Regions from separate parts of the Clostridium sp. BJN0013 genome, predicted to be linked through region 1. Evidence: riboswitches for the same ligand, from Rfam matches in the RefSeq annotation. Region 1 holds a riboswitch; each other region holds the start of a gene.
What was found. Region 1 has a riboswitch for S-adenosylmethionine ahead of AB3K27_RS06115 (ABC transporter substrate-binding protein). Riboswitches for the same ligand answer to the same signal wherever they lie in the genome.
Positions count from the first base shown of each region.

Region 1 (3,702 bases):
GATTTAGGTACTAAAACCACAGCCAGTATAGCTACAATAGCAAGAACTATCATAAGCTCAATCAGTGTAAAACCCCTCTTCTTTTTTATCACTTCCATAATATCTTTATCCCCCTTAATTAAAATTAAAAAATAAGCAGAAAATTGTCTAAATTATTAAGAATCACTGGATTCAACTTTATCACATCACCCCTTAAACTAACACATCTTCTCAAAAATAATTTTTCCATTTATAAGCAACTAAATAAGTACCATTTTATAATACCTTCTCCAAGAAATATTGTAATTGCAGAAGCTATAACCATAAATGGTCCAAAGGGAATATAATCCTTTCTAGACTTCTTTCTCAGCAAGATGAGAATTACTCCTGCAGCCGCCCCTATAATAAAAGCCATAAACAACATAACTATTGTATATTTAAACCCCAAAAATAGGCCACATACCACTGAAATTTCCACATCTCCCCAACCCATGCCACCTTTAGTTATAAGGATAATTAAAGATAAAAAAACTCCTGCCAATATTCCTCCATAAATGTAGGTTTTTATAGGCATTCCCCTATAAAAATATATTCCTAAAAATACTATGCCAGCAGCTATACCTGTTCCTGTAGTTTTAAAATAAACATCTTTAGTATCAGAATCTATCATTCCTATCACGATCATAATACTTATAAATACTATGTATTTTACAAATTCTATACTTATACCAAATTTAATATAAACACATAGATAAAATATTGCTGTTATAAATTCCAAGACAGGATATCTGAAAGATATTTTTTTACCACAATATCTACATCTTCCCCTTAAAACTACATAACTTATTATAGGAATTAGGTCATACACCTTAATTTTTTTATTACAATTCATACAATGTGAAGGTGGATATGCAATGGACTCACCTTTAGGTATTCTACATATACAAACATTTAAAAAGCTTCCCACTATAGCCCCAAAAATTAAAACAACAATACCATAATAAATATCCATAACCCACTCTCCATTTTTAAAAAACAAGACCCCGTATTCATAAATGCTATTTATGAACACAGGGCCGGTTGCATCACTAACTCTAATACACACAAGGATGCCCGAATTAAAGTGCGTATTTCATCGTTTCCCTTAATTTGTTTAATCTTACCATAAAAATAATACAATTTCAATAAGTTTTATGGAAGTTTATAATGGAAACAATGAAAAAGTAATTTTAGAATTTTCCATAGAAAATACAGGTATGGGCATTAAAGAGGAAGTTAAAAATCAAATTTTCAAAAAATTTATTTGCCATCAGCCACCTCACAGTAAATATCATTCTACTACAGGCCTTGGACTTTTAATATCAAAAGAACTGGTAAAAATTATAAATAGAAATATATGGTTTGAAAGTAAAGAAAATGAGGGAAGTACATTTAATTTTATGGCAGAATTCTTACTGGATCTCAATAAAACTATAAGTGAAGGTAATATTAATTTAGAAAATACAAACTGGTCAGAAGCGGCAGATAAGATCATTATCTGTCATGATTACAGATAATAGATGTCCATGTATAATACTATTATTTACATCTACCGGCAGCCTTTCATTATATATAGATATACAAATTGGAAACTAAATTATTTATAATAACTGTCCACATTTAAAGCCTGACCGTGGATCCTACTAGGTTCTTATTTTTTCTTAGTGTGCATTCTGCTTTTTCATCTTCTCATTGACAAAGTATATTTTATTTGATATCATAATGCTAATTAAATATATTTCTTATCTAGAGAGACGGAGGGACTGGCCCTATGATGTCCGGCAACCTAAATTTTATTTAAAGGTGCTAATTCCTACAGGTAATTACCTGAAAGATGAGAATTGAGAAAATCTACTTTCTTGTATCTCGTTTTTACAAGAAAGTTTTTTATTTTACAAAATAAATATATTAATACATTTCAGTTCACCAGAAATACTGGAGACTAAATTTATTTTTACGTGAATTTTTATTAAAAATACTCATAAATATTATGACTAATCAATTCAAGTAAAAATTTACATAATGGAGTATAGCGCTATGCCCATATTAAATTATGCTAATGTTATTTAATAATGGGAGGAAAATTGAACATGAAAAATTTATTAATTTTAGTCTTAACGGCAATATTATCTTTAGGGACAGTTGGATGTTCTAAGTCAAATAACACTAACAGCAAAAATACATCAAATTCAAAAGAAATCATAATAAAATATCCCAATACTCAATGGTATGATGCAGTGTATATTGCTGATTCAAAGGGATATTTTAAAGAACAGGGAATAAAAATTAAATATGTGGGAGAAATACCAGCAGCTCAAATTGTTCCATCAGTTGCATCAGGAAGTATTGACTTTGGATTAAGACATACTCCTTTAGTTGCAATGGCTAATGCTCAAGGTTCAAATCTTAAAATAGTTGCAGCAGGAACTCAATCATTAGCTAATTATCCTCATATGAGATATATAGTTAGAAAAGATAGTGGCATAAATAGTATTAAAGATATTGCTGGCAAAAAAGTTGCAATAAACTCATTTGGAGCATGTTCAGAATTTGTTACAAGAGAATTTTTAAGAAAGGAAAATATTGATCCTAATAATGTAAACTTCGTTGTGTTACCGGATTCTCAACAAGAACAAGCTGTAGAGCAACATTTAGTAGATATTGCAATTGTACATGCTCCATATACTAAAAAAGCTCTTAAAAATCCGAATTTAAAAGAATTAGTTAATGATTATGCTTTAGAGGATGGTATAAGTGGTATGTGTCCATATTTTACAAACGAAGGTTTTATTAAAAAGAACCCCCAGGCAGTAAAAGGATTCGTAACTGCAGTAGCTAAAGCAGCAGATTGGTCCAAAAATCATGAAAGTGAAGGGAAACAAATTATAGCTAATAAATTGGGAATTAAGGTGGATGATGTTGAAGCATGGAATTATTATGAACACCAAATCATTCCACAAAAGTCAGTAAAATGGTGGGTGGATTATTTAGAGAAAAATGGCAAATTAAAATCAGATAAAGTTAAGGTTAACGACTTATATACAAATGAATTTAATCCCTACAGTAAATCCCAATAATCAAGTGATTCTTAGGTTCAGGTGGAGTTTGCCTATAAGGATTACTTTTCTCCATCTGAACCTTATTAACAGTATTCTTAGTGTCTTTAGCACTTAGAATACGTTATCCTTTAGGGGAAGAACTTATCCAGGGGCATAGCAGTGCTTATCCCCCACTTGAATAAGATGGGGGTGTTAGCAATGGTAGCCTTCGGATAAATATGTAACAATAAAATATTGAATAAAAAATTATTATATCCTTCCGTAAGCATAGTAAATATCACGTTAATGTTTACTATGCTTACACTTAATCAAAAATAGCTGCCTATAAATAAGAACTCATTAGTTAGTTTGTTATAAGGAGATGGAAATTTTGAATAAAATATCGGTAAAAAATATTGAACAATTTTATAAACACCCTAATAATAAAAAAATTAATATTAAAGTATTGGAAGATATAAATCTTGATATCGAAGAAGGGCAATTTGTATGTATAGTTGGACCCAGTGGATGCGGGAAGTCCATATTACTTAATATTATAGGGGGATTAGTGAATCCTACTAAAGGAAATGTTTTAGTTGATTCAAATGAAGTAAAGGGGCCCGGAAGTGACAGAGGTATGGTATTT
Region 1 covers NZ_CP162495.1:1,176,871-1,180,572, reverse strand. The annotation lists gene AB3K27_RS06130 (type II secretion system protein) at 1-98, opposite strand, end outside; gene AB3K27_RS06125 (A24 family peptidase) at 230-991, opposite strand; cyclic di-GMP riboswitch class II at 1,045-1,131, opposite strand; gene AB3K27_RS06120 (ATP-binding protein) at 1,173-1,535, shown strand; SAM riboswitch class I at 1,758-1,859, shown strand; gene AB3K27_RS06115 (ABC transporter substrate-binding protein) at 2,109-3,095, shown strand; gene AB3K27_RS06110 (ABC transporter ATP-binding protein) at 3,448-3,702, shown strand, end outside.

Region 2 (3,702 bases), 1.8 Mb from region 1:
ATGTGCCATTTGTCTACAGTCTGAGCCCTGGTAGATTCCAGGGCTTTTTATTATAAAGGCTTTTATCTGGTATTTGAGAGATATCTCATACTTCTTTGGTTGGGTAATTTGAGACAATTAGAAAAACTTGTTTCAGAACTTGGATTAATTGCCAATACTATATTCGGATATGGAAGAGGAATTGAGAATATAGATAAAATACCAGAGGAAATAAATGCGCATTATATTACTATTTCATGGCCTGTATTTGAAAGTCTTATAATAAATGGTCCTTATGTAGGATATTCAGGTGGACTTAAACTCTTAGAAGATATATATTCTGTAGTTCTTACAAGATTTAATTGATTTATAGGAGGGTATATATGAATTATAAAGTTGCAGTTGCAAGTAGTGATGGCAAATTTGTAAATGAACATTTTAGAAAAGCAAGCCAATTTTATATATATAAAGTGGAAAACGGGGATTATGAATTTGTAGAGTTGAGAAAAATAGATGACATCCTTAGCTGTGGAAAAGAAAGTCACTATGATAAAATTTTGTCTATTGTTAAACATCTTTCAGGGTGTAGGATAGTTCTGGTTAGCCAAATAGGTAGAGAAGCTGCTATATTTTTGAATAGAAATGGAATTGAAGCTTTTGATATAACCCAATCTATAGATGAGGCTTTAAAAAAGTTAATTAAATATTATTCCAGAATAGATAAAATTAATAAACCATGTAATTAGAAATTATATATACAATTTCTTTTGAAAGGGGATTTTTTATTGACATTATTCAACTTTAGTTGACTGGGAAACCAGAGGCTTTAAATAAAATTTATATTTAAAGTTTTTGGTTTTTCTATTTTTGCTGGAAAGGCCAAAGGAGAAATATTAGGACTTATTGAGGTATTAAATAAATTAAAATTACCTGTTACATTACAACAATTAGAGATAGAAGATGGTGTTGATAAAAAAATATATGGAGCTAAAAGACATAGCTTCAGTTCCAATTACTGGACTTGAATATCCTGCTTTATATATAATTCTCATATTCTAAGTATTTTAATATTTTACTAAATTTATATCAATAATATAAAAGATATATAACTAAGAAATTTTTTAAAATTATGTAAAAATAAGTTGACAGAGATTTTATTGTGGTATATAATCAAATTATTATATATCAATAATTTATTTTCTTATCAAGAGAAACTGAGGGGCTGGCCCGATGAAGTTTCAGCAACCAGTATGTTTTGTTTACATGCAAGGTGCTAAATCCTGCAGGTTTAATTCTGAAAGATGAGGAAAGGTAACGTGCTAAAAATTATATTTTAGAGCAGTAGTCTTCCTCATTATTTGAGGGAGACTTTATTTTTTAAAATCTTATCATATGACTTAACTTTTAGTTGACTGGAAAACCAGAGGCTTTAAATAAAATTTTAATTTTATTTAATAGCCTCTGGTTTTTTATTATTTACTATAACTATATTAAGGAATTAAGAAATAAACACTTAGTACAGAAAGATATTATCTACAATAGTTAGGGCAGTAGAAAATTCGGCTGGGTTTACCAGAGATACTGGATACTAAATATTATTGAATATTTAGTATCTTTCGGTATATATTTCCATAATGGTGTAAAAATTAATTTTTATAAAGGAGATGTTTTCATGTCTATTAATATTAAGGTAATAGAATCGGCAACTAGGGAAAACAGACTTAATTCTATTACTGGTTATAGTGGAACAGTTAAGGATCTTGTTAAAAAAGTGCAATGTGGATGTCTTAAAAATGAGGAAAGGTGCTTTAGTCAGGCTAGTAACTGTAGTTCTGGATGTGCCCAGGGGTATTTGTCACGTGTATTGGATGCTGCCATTGTAAATCATGGTGCCATTGGATGCTCTGCAGATGTAATTGGGGAAAATACTACTTTCAAATGGGGACAGAATATAAGAAATTGGGAAAAGAAAGATGTAAATGTGATAAACACTAATATGACAGAGGATTCTACTGTATTTGGCGGTAGAGATAAGTTAAAGGAAGGTATAAAAGAAGCATATAAGAGGTTTAAACCTAAGGCTATATTTGTTACTACTTCTTGTGCTTCGGCAATTATTGGAGACGATATTAAGAGTATTACAGATGAAATGGAAAAAGAAATAAAGATTCCTGTGGTACCTGTTTTCTGCGAAGGATTTAGATCAAGAATATGGGCTTCAGGTTTTGATGCAGCGTTTCATGCCATATTGACACGTATAGTGAAACCACCTAGAAAGAAACGTCCAAAACTTGTAAATATGATAAATTTTAATGGAAGTGCTAGAGATTATATAACTGAAATACTATCAAAACTTGGGCTTATTCCTCAATTTGTAGTACCTTTTGCTACTATAGAGCAGATATCTAGAATGTCGGAGGCTGCAGCTACTATTAGCATATGTGGTACTTTAGGGGGATATTTGGGAAATGGATTAGAACAGCAATATGGTGTTCCTTATGTAAAGTCTATTCAGCCCCACGGTATTGCAGGTATGGATAATTGGCTCAGAGGACTTGGAAAAGCTGTAGGCAAAGAGAAAGAAGTAAAAGATTATATAGATAATGAAAAGAAGATAATAGCACCAGAACTTGAAAAAATCAGAGAAAAGTTGAAAGGAAAAAGAGCAATAGTAGGGATGGGACCAAGTTTTTCTCACAATTATATAAGAGTATTAGGTGAATTAGGTATTGAGGTAATATGGGGAATTTCCTGGCATTTCGATCAGCATTACGATCATGGAGGCATACCGGAATCATCCATTGCACTATCCAAGAGAGATGAAGATATCCCAATAAGCATATGTGATGTTCAAAATTTCGAAATATTAAATTTGTTGAACAAATTGAAACCGGATCTTTATATAGCCAGGCACCCAGGTACTACAATATGGCCAACTAAGATGGGAATCCCATCTATAATGATATCAGATGAATACAGTGCCTTTGGATATAGGGGAATTATAGATTTTGGTCACAGCATAATAGATACCTTGGAAAATAACAGCTTAGCAGAGAGCTTATCCAAAAGGATAAGGCTTCCATATACTTCCTGGTGGTTTAAGCAGGATACATTTAAATTTCTTGAAAATGAGGTGAAATAATGAGTGGAGTGGTTGAAGAATTAAGACATGTCTGTGCACTTGGAGGATATGAATCCGTACTTGCTATAGAAAGGGCAGTACCCATAATACATGCTGGACCTGGGTGTGCAGCAAAAATCTGGTCCACTTTAGGGCTTCAGAATGGATGCCAGGGCACCGGCTATATAGGGGGTCATTCAATACCATGTACTAATGTAGGAGAAAAAGAAGTGATATTTGGAGGAACGGATAAATTGCATGAGGTTATTTCAAATTCCTTTAAGGTATTGGATGCAGACTTATATGTTGTATTAACTGGATGTACTTCAGATATTGTAGGAGATTATGTAGGAGAGATAGTAGATGAATTTAGAGAAGAGGGCAAGCCTATAGTATATGCCGAGACCGGAGGATTTAAGGGCAGCAATTTTTTAGGTCACCAACTTATAATAGATGCAATAATTGATCAATATTTAGAACCATCGGATGAAATTGAAGAAGGATTAGTTAATGTGTGGGCTACTGTACCATATCAAGATACATTCTGGGCAGGAAACTTTGAGGTTATTGAGAAACTTTTAAATTCAATAGGAGTAAAAGCT
Region 2 covers NZ_CP162495.1:2,954,724-2,958,425, reverse strand. The annotation lists gene AB3K27_RS15195 (hypothetical protein) at 109-345, shown strand; gene AB3K27_RS15190 (NifB/NifX family molybdenum-iron cluster-binding protein) at 363-725, shown strand; SAM riboswitch class I at 1,178-1,287, shown strand; gene AB3K27_RS15185 (nitrogenase component 1) at 1,652-3,121, shown strand; gene AB3K27_RS15180 (nitrogenase component 1) at 3,121-3,702, shown strand, end outside.
Region 2: another riboswitch for S-adenosylmethionine. It lies ahead of AB3K27_RS15185 (nitrogenase component 1); the one in region 1 lies ahead of AB3K27_RS06115 (ABC transporter substrate-binding protein).

Region 3 (3,702 bases), 590 kb from region 1:
GATAGGGGAATTGAAGAAAAAGATCTAAGATTTCCTATTCAGGATGTATATAAATTTGACAACAGAAGAATTATAGCAGGTAGAATTCAGTCTGGTACTTTGAAAAAAGGGGATGAAATTATAATTTATCCCTCAGGAAAAAGTACAAGAGTAAAGTCTATTGAGGCATGGCAGGAAAAAGATAAGTCAGATGTAGCAGTTGCAGGTATGTCTGTAGGTATTACTCTAGAAGATGAATTTTACAATAAAAGGGGGGAAGTTATATGTCACAAAGGTTCTCCAATTACCGTAGGAAATGTGTTCAATGCCAATGTATTCTGGCTTGGAAATAATAAATTGGTAAAGGATAAGACCTATAAACTTAAAATTGAAACTCAGGAGGTAAAATTCAATATAATATCTGTAAACAAAATAATTGATGCATCTACATTAAATAGCAGTGAAAATCTAAATTTTCTAAAGAAAAATGATGTAGCAGAAGTTACTATAAAAACGGAAGAACCTATATGTTTTGATGAATTCAGTCAGTTTCAATCTACAGGAAGATTTGTTATAGTAGATGGCTACGATATAAGCGGTGGAGGAATTATTTCAAATATAGAAGATTCGTTGAAAAGGGAAATAAAAGATGTAAAAAGTAAAAATATATCCATAAGAAAAAGACTTGTATCAAGAAAAGATAGAGAGTTGAAACTGGGCCAGAAAGGAAGAGTTATTTGGCTTACAGGGCTGCCTGGATGTGGAAAAAATGAAATAGCAGTTAAACTTGAGAAAAAACTTGTGGATTTAGGGAAAAAAGTATACTATCTTGATTCTTCCCATCTAAGGTTTGGACTCAGCTCCGATCTTACATTTAATTCAGAAGATGCCCATGAACAGACTAGAAGAATTGCAGAAGTGGCTAATTTATTTGCAGATAGCGGCACCATAACCATAGTTACATCTGTAAGCAGATTTAAAGGGGATAGAGAATATGCAAAAAATATAATTGGAGCGGAGAATTATGTAGAAATATTCATAGATGCGCCTAAAGAAGTATATAAAAAGAGAAATCCAACTGTTTTTAGTGAAGATAGTGATAATATATTTAAGTATGAAAGGGCTGATTATCCAGTTATAATGCTCTATATAGATAATCCAGAATTTAATTCGGATGTAAAAGTTAAAGATATTATAAAAACACTTGGCTATTGATAAAATATAGTATTAAAAATCAATTTTGAATCCTGTAAAGTTGTTGACAAATTATAGTCATAATGTATATAATTTATTGTAATAAAAAATGAATACATATTATATACGCTCTTATCACGAGAGGTGGAGGGACTGGCCCTATGAAACCCGGCAACAGCTAGACATTCTAGAAATGTGCTAAATCCTGAAGGAAATTTCCTTAGAGATGAGAGGATGCTATATTTTTGGCCTCTTCTTAATTATTAAGAAGAGGTTTTTGTATTTCAATTTTGTTTTTAGGAGGTTTTAAATATGAAAGGTAAAAGGATAGGCCTTATATTTGGAGTAAGTTCGGTATTTTTAACACTATTAGTTTTTATTGTTTCTAGTATTATTGGAGGAAAGGGTATTATATTAAATAATATTGTATGGGTCTTATTAATTGTAATTTTAGTTACGGCTGTTCTTATAATATTAAATTTCACTCTTAAATCCTTGGAAGATATTAGCGGGTCTATAGAAGAGATATCCCGGGGAGATTTAACAAAAAAAATAAAAATATATGATAAAAGTATTTTTAGTGATCTGTGTTCAAGTATAAATATATTGATTCTAAGTATACGGGGATTTATAAATGAAACCAATATAATGACTGATAAAGTTGTAAATTACTGCGAAGATTTAAGCTCAAATGCATTATTGGTAGAGAGATCAGGTGAAGAAACCAGTTCTGCTATAAATAATATATCCCAGGATATGATAGAACAGATGAATGATGCAATTAAAACGGAAACACTTATTAAAGAATTTGTGGAAGGACATAAATCCATATCACAAAATGGAGAATTGGTTGCAAATAATGCTCATTCTATGATGGAAGTAGTAAAACACAGTAGTGAAACTTATGAAGAATTAATTGAAAAGATGAACCAGTCTTCAGATTTAAATATAGACTTAGTATCAAAAGTAAAAAATTTATATGAAAAAGCTTTTAAAATTCAAAATATAGCAGATGCAGTAAATGATATAAGTAAAAATACTAATTTGCTTTCCTTAAATGCTTCTATAGAAGCTGCAAAGGCAAAAGAAAGTGGTTCAGGTTTTGCAGTAGTGGCAAATGAAATAAGAAAACTGGCTGCTATATCCTCCAATCAGGCCAAAGAAATTCAGTATATAATAGATGAGATTAAATCAGAAATAACGGACATATCTGCTAACATGGATAATGAAGCTAAAATATTTAGTGAAACCATAACATTTTCCAATGCTACAAAAGAAAATTTAGATAATATATATATAGAAAGTAAAAAATCTATAGATTCCATAGAAGATATAAATAAAGTTATAAATATACAAAATAAAAAAGTAATTGATACAAGAGATCTTATGAGAAAGGTATGTGAAATATCAGAAAATACTTCTGAAGCTACCCAGCAAGTAGCGTCAGCTTCCCAAGAACAGTTATCTGCTATGAAAAATGCCTTTGATTCTATATCGAATTTGTCAGATATGAATAAAAACTTAAAAGAGGGCATATCCTCTTTTGCTAAAGATTATAATGTAGATGAGGAAGTGTATAAGAATATAGAAACAGGATTAGAGGTACTTAGGCAGATAGCACAAATTGAAGGTTTAAGTACCATGGATTATAATATTTGTACTGAAATATTAACAAAAAATATAAATAAATACCCTTATTTTGAATTATTTGGATTGGTACAGAGGGATGGGCTTAGAAAAGCTATAACATTGGATTATAGTGAGGAAGAGATATATACTAGTTTTTCCCACAGACCCTATTTTAAAGAATCAATAAAAGGAAAGGAATATCAATCTGAGCCCTATATATCTGTAGATACCAATAATTATTGTATAGCTCTTTCAGTTCCAGTTAGAAATAAAGAAAGTGAAATTACAGGAGTATTAATGGGAGATTTGATATTAGGATAATCAAGTAATTCTAAGATTCAGGTGGAAAAAACTTCCCCTGAATATAGAATCACTTATTTAGGAATATAGCAAAAATTTGCAGTTAATTAAAATATTTATGGACTATTTTTTCTGCGGTACGTGTTGCCAGAGCCTGTGTTGTAAGAGTAGGATTAGCTCCTCCTAAGCTGTTATATAGTACACTGTTGTCTGCAATAAATAGTCTTTTTACCTGTTTTGCTTCGCAATTTGTATCAGTAACATATCCCATACGCATAGTGCTCTGCATATGAACCAATAGGCCAGAGGTACAGTCTGTACGTATGATTTTACTAGCTCCTGCTTTTTTTAGTATATCCGCTGCAATTGCTGCAAGTTTATCTCTTTTTTGCATATCATTTTTGGAGGGAATATATTTAATTACAGGTACAAAACCATTTTCATCCTTTATGAGATTATCCGGTGTAACAGTATTTTTACTATTTGGGGTATCGTCAGTAAATAGTAAAATACTTAAAGTCTGTGGATATGACATCATAATTTCTTTAAGTTCCTGACCTACTACTCTTCCTCTAATATCCCAGGGTTCTTTAGAAGCAG
Region 3 covers NZ_CP162495.1:1,766,551-1,770,252, forward strand. The annotation lists gene AB3K27_RS09265 (GTP-binding protein) at 1-1,194, shown strand, start outside; SAM riboswitch class I at 1,303-1,406, shown strand; gene AB3K27_RS09270 (methyl-accepting chemotaxis protein) at 1,486-3,123, shown strand; gene AB3K27_RS09275 (GMC family oxidoreductase N-terminal domain-containing protein) at 3,206-3,702, opposite strand, start outside.
Region 3: another riboswitch for S-adenosylmethionine. It lies ahead of AB3K27_RS09270 (methyl-accepting chemotaxis protein); the one in region 1 lies ahead of AB3K27_RS06115 (ABC transporter substrate-binding protein).

Region 4 (3,702 bases), 560 kb from region 1:
CTATATCTGCTGAGGTGTTTAATATAAACTCATTTTCGTCTACATCTACATCTAGATTTACAGATGACCTTAATTTGTCCACTTCTTCGTTAAATAATTGGATAAATTTTTCATGTCCAAGTCTTTTGACTATAAATCTTATTCTAGCTTTGTTTTTATTGGTTCTGTCTCCTTCCTTTTCAAAGAGATTTTTCATGGCCTGTATATAGTAGAGAATATCCTTTGTCTCTATAAAATCCCTTAATTTTAAGGATATTGAAGGGCTTCCTCCAAATCCACCGCCCCCATACAATTCAAATCCCTTTTTATTATTCGATATTTTAGCTATAAATCCAAGATCCGATACTGTAGCATTTGCGGTGTCTTCATTACTATTTGAGAAAGCTATTTTGTATTTTCTAGGAAGATTCATTGTAGTTGGATCCTTTATTAAATAATTAGTAGCAGCTTTTACATAAGGAGTTACATCAAATACATCATCCAGGGAAACTCCAGACAGGGGAGAACATTCTATATTTCTTACAGTATTTCCTCCAGTACCTTTTGTAATAATTCCTACTGCTATGAGAGATTTCATTATAGGGTATACATCTTCTAAATTAACACTTTGAAATTGAATATCCTGTCTTGAGGTAAATCTGATTTTGCCATGAGAATATTTTGCACCAAGTTCACTTATGCATTTAAATTGTTCTAAGTTTATAACACCACCGGGTACTCTGGTCCTTACCATATAAGTTTCCTTTTCTCTTTGTTCATATACTCCCATAGAAACTCTAAAAGCCTTGAATCTTAAAGGGTCTATTGTACCTAGTTTATATTGTTCTGATTTATCTTTAATGTCTTCTATAGATTTGTAGTTATCTTCATTTATAGCTATCATATAAATATCACTCCCACTAATTTACTTTTTAAAAATGTGGAACTATTTTATAGTATAGTTCAGTTTTTCCACATTTTTGTCCTTATCTATTTTAAATAGATTAAATACATACTCAGGTTTTTCAAGTGATAAAATTCCGTATAATATTTTAGTATCGAAAGCAAGTCTTTTATCTTCTTCAGAAGGCCTTGAGGGGGAATAAGGATGTGAATGGTAATTCCCGATAATCTTAAGTCCTGCATTTCTTATACATTTTAAAGCATTAAACTGTTCTTTGGGATCCATGGAAAAATGTTCACTGCTTTTATCTGTATTTGTTAAAGCAAATATTTTTTTTATAGATATATCCTCTCCAGATGTACTTCCTGACAAGTATCCGCAGCATTCATGAGGAAATTCATTTTTCGCTTGTTCTACAATCTTTTCATATTCTAATTTATCTATATAAATCATATAATCACCCTTTTAATTGTCCAGTTTTTAAGTCGCAGGCTGCTTGTTCATAATCTATAAGATTTTTTATGGTAGGATGTTGTCCGCATACTCCACAGTTTTCATTTTTACCTAATTTTATTTTCCTAAATTCCATAGTAAGTGCATTGTAAGTTAAAAGATATCCAGCTAAATTATTTTCAAGATTAAGTAAATATTTAATTGCTTCTGTTGCCTGAAGAGTACCTATTACCCCTCCCATAACACCAAGTACTCCTGCTTCTCTGCAGGTAGGCACTACTCCATCAGGGGGCGGTGATTGAAAGATACATCTATAACAAGGTGTACCGTTATTAGGTATATAAGTGGTGAGTTGACCATTAAATCTTATTATTCCCGCATGGGAAAAAGGTTTCTCAGAAAGTACACAAGCATCGTTTATTAAAAATTTAGCTGGAAAATTGTCGGTACCATCTATAATAAAATCGTAGTTTTGATCTTTTATAATGTCTAAAATATTACGAGAATCTACCAATTCATTATAGGTAATTACATTTACATCAGGATTTAAACGGTTTACAGTTTCCTTTCCAGACTGAACTTTAGGTTTTCCTACATCTTCAGTTTCATGTATTATCTGTCTTTGAAGATTGGAAAGGTCCACATTGTCTCCATCTACAAGACCAAGGGTTCCTATTCCTGCAGCTGCAAGATACATAGCCGCAGGTGCTCCAAGGCCTCCAGTTCCAATTATGAGTATTTTGGAATTAAGAAGTTTTTCCTGTCCTTCTACTCCAACTTCTGATAGTATTATATGCCTTGAATATCTTTCTATTTGTTCTTCACTATAATCCAAAAGTTCCACCACCCATAAAATATAAGAAATCTATTTTGTCATTTTCTTTTAGTACAGTAGTTGAAAAGTTAGCTCTGTCTACAAATTCATCATTTAATTGCACAGAAACCATATCTGGCATTTCCACATTTCCAATTTTTAAAAGTTCTGTTACTGTTAATCCATTATTTATTTCTTTAGGATCTCCATTTATTTTTATGTTCATGACGTCCTCCTTGTTATTTTGATATTAAATAGCATAAGAAAATTTACACCATTTAATGTTTTAACCGTTTTGGTAAAAAGAAAACATAAATTTATAACTAAAATAAAAACCTTCTTGCTATGAGTTACAAGAAAGTCTTTCATTCAAGTTTCTCATCTGTCAAGCAAATACATGCCTGCTGGAATTAGCACCAATGAAAACAATCAGGTTGCCGGGTATCACAGGGCCAGTCCCTCTACCTCTCTTGATAAGAATTTAATATTTAATTATTTAAATACTAACATACTTAAATTAATCCTGTCAATAATATATTTTTCACTGTTATGCTATTGACATAGCTCCAGGTTTCAGTTTATTATAGGGGTAAGTTTTTTGTATTTGATTTTTAAAGGTATGATAATTATGGTGGACAATTATAAATTATTTAAAGATTTAAACCCGGATGAAAAAAACATATTTAATTTAATTCAGAAAGATGGAGCCATGACTAAGAATGAAATCCTGCTTAAAACAGGAATGAAGTTGACTTCATTAAATCGTATTATGGGTCCTCTTGAAGAAAAACGTATTATAGTACAGAAATGTATAGGAGAATCTACAGGAGGTAGAAAACCTATTCTATATGATATAAACTTATGTAGATTTTATATTGTAGGGATAGATATATCTAAAACTCATGCACAAGTTTCCATAGTAAATTTAAGAATGGAGATTTTTTATAAGAAGAGTTTTTATGTTAATTCTTCCGATTCATATAATGAAGTTGTAGAAAAAATTGTGAGAATTATAAGTGATGCTTACGTAGAGTTAAATTTAGAGTTTATTGATCTTATTGGAGTAGGACTTGGAATTGAAACAGATATCTGGAATGATGTGAATATAGACGAAATACTTGAAAAAAAATTGGAATGTAATGTAGTTAGTGAAAATGGTGCAAATTCAGCTGTTATTGCAGAGTATTTATATGGCAGTGGAAAACAATTTAAAAATCTAGCTTATTTTAATTGTGGATTGAGAATAAGAGAAGGGACAATTTTACAAGATAGAATTATAAAAACAGCAGATGATAATGAATATGCTTTTGAGCATATGGTTATCAATACAAATCAAGATGTTGATTTTGATAAGGTATGCCTTTCAGTTCAAAAAAACAATGAACTGTCTGAAAAGATAATTTTTGATGTTGCCTCTAAATTGGGGAAAAGTATAGAATTTTATAGTGATTTATTGGATTTGAATTGTGTTATATTAAGTGGACCTTTAATTAATTCGGATCTGTTTTATGAAACATGTGTAAGATATGTTCCTGAAAAGGTTATTTTCAAA
Region 4 covers NZ_CP162495.1:1,740,158-1,743,859, forward strand. The annotation lists gene AB3K27_RS09130 (sulfurtransferase TusA family protein) at 1-883, opposite strand, end outside; gene AB3K27_RS09135 (M67 family metallopeptidase) at 926-1,336, opposite strand; gene AB3K27_RS09140 (ThiF family adenylyltransferase) at 1,341-2,171, opposite strand; gene thiS (sulfur carrier protein ThiS) at 2,161-2,376, opposite strand; SAM riboswitch class I at 2,526-2,630, opposite strand; gene AB3K27_RS09150 (ROK family transcriptional regulator) at 2,749-3,702, shown strand, end outside.
Region 4: another riboswitch for S-adenosylmethionine. It lies ahead of thiS (sulfur carrier protein ThiS); the one in region 1 lies ahead of AB3K27_RS06115 (ABC transporter substrate-binding protein).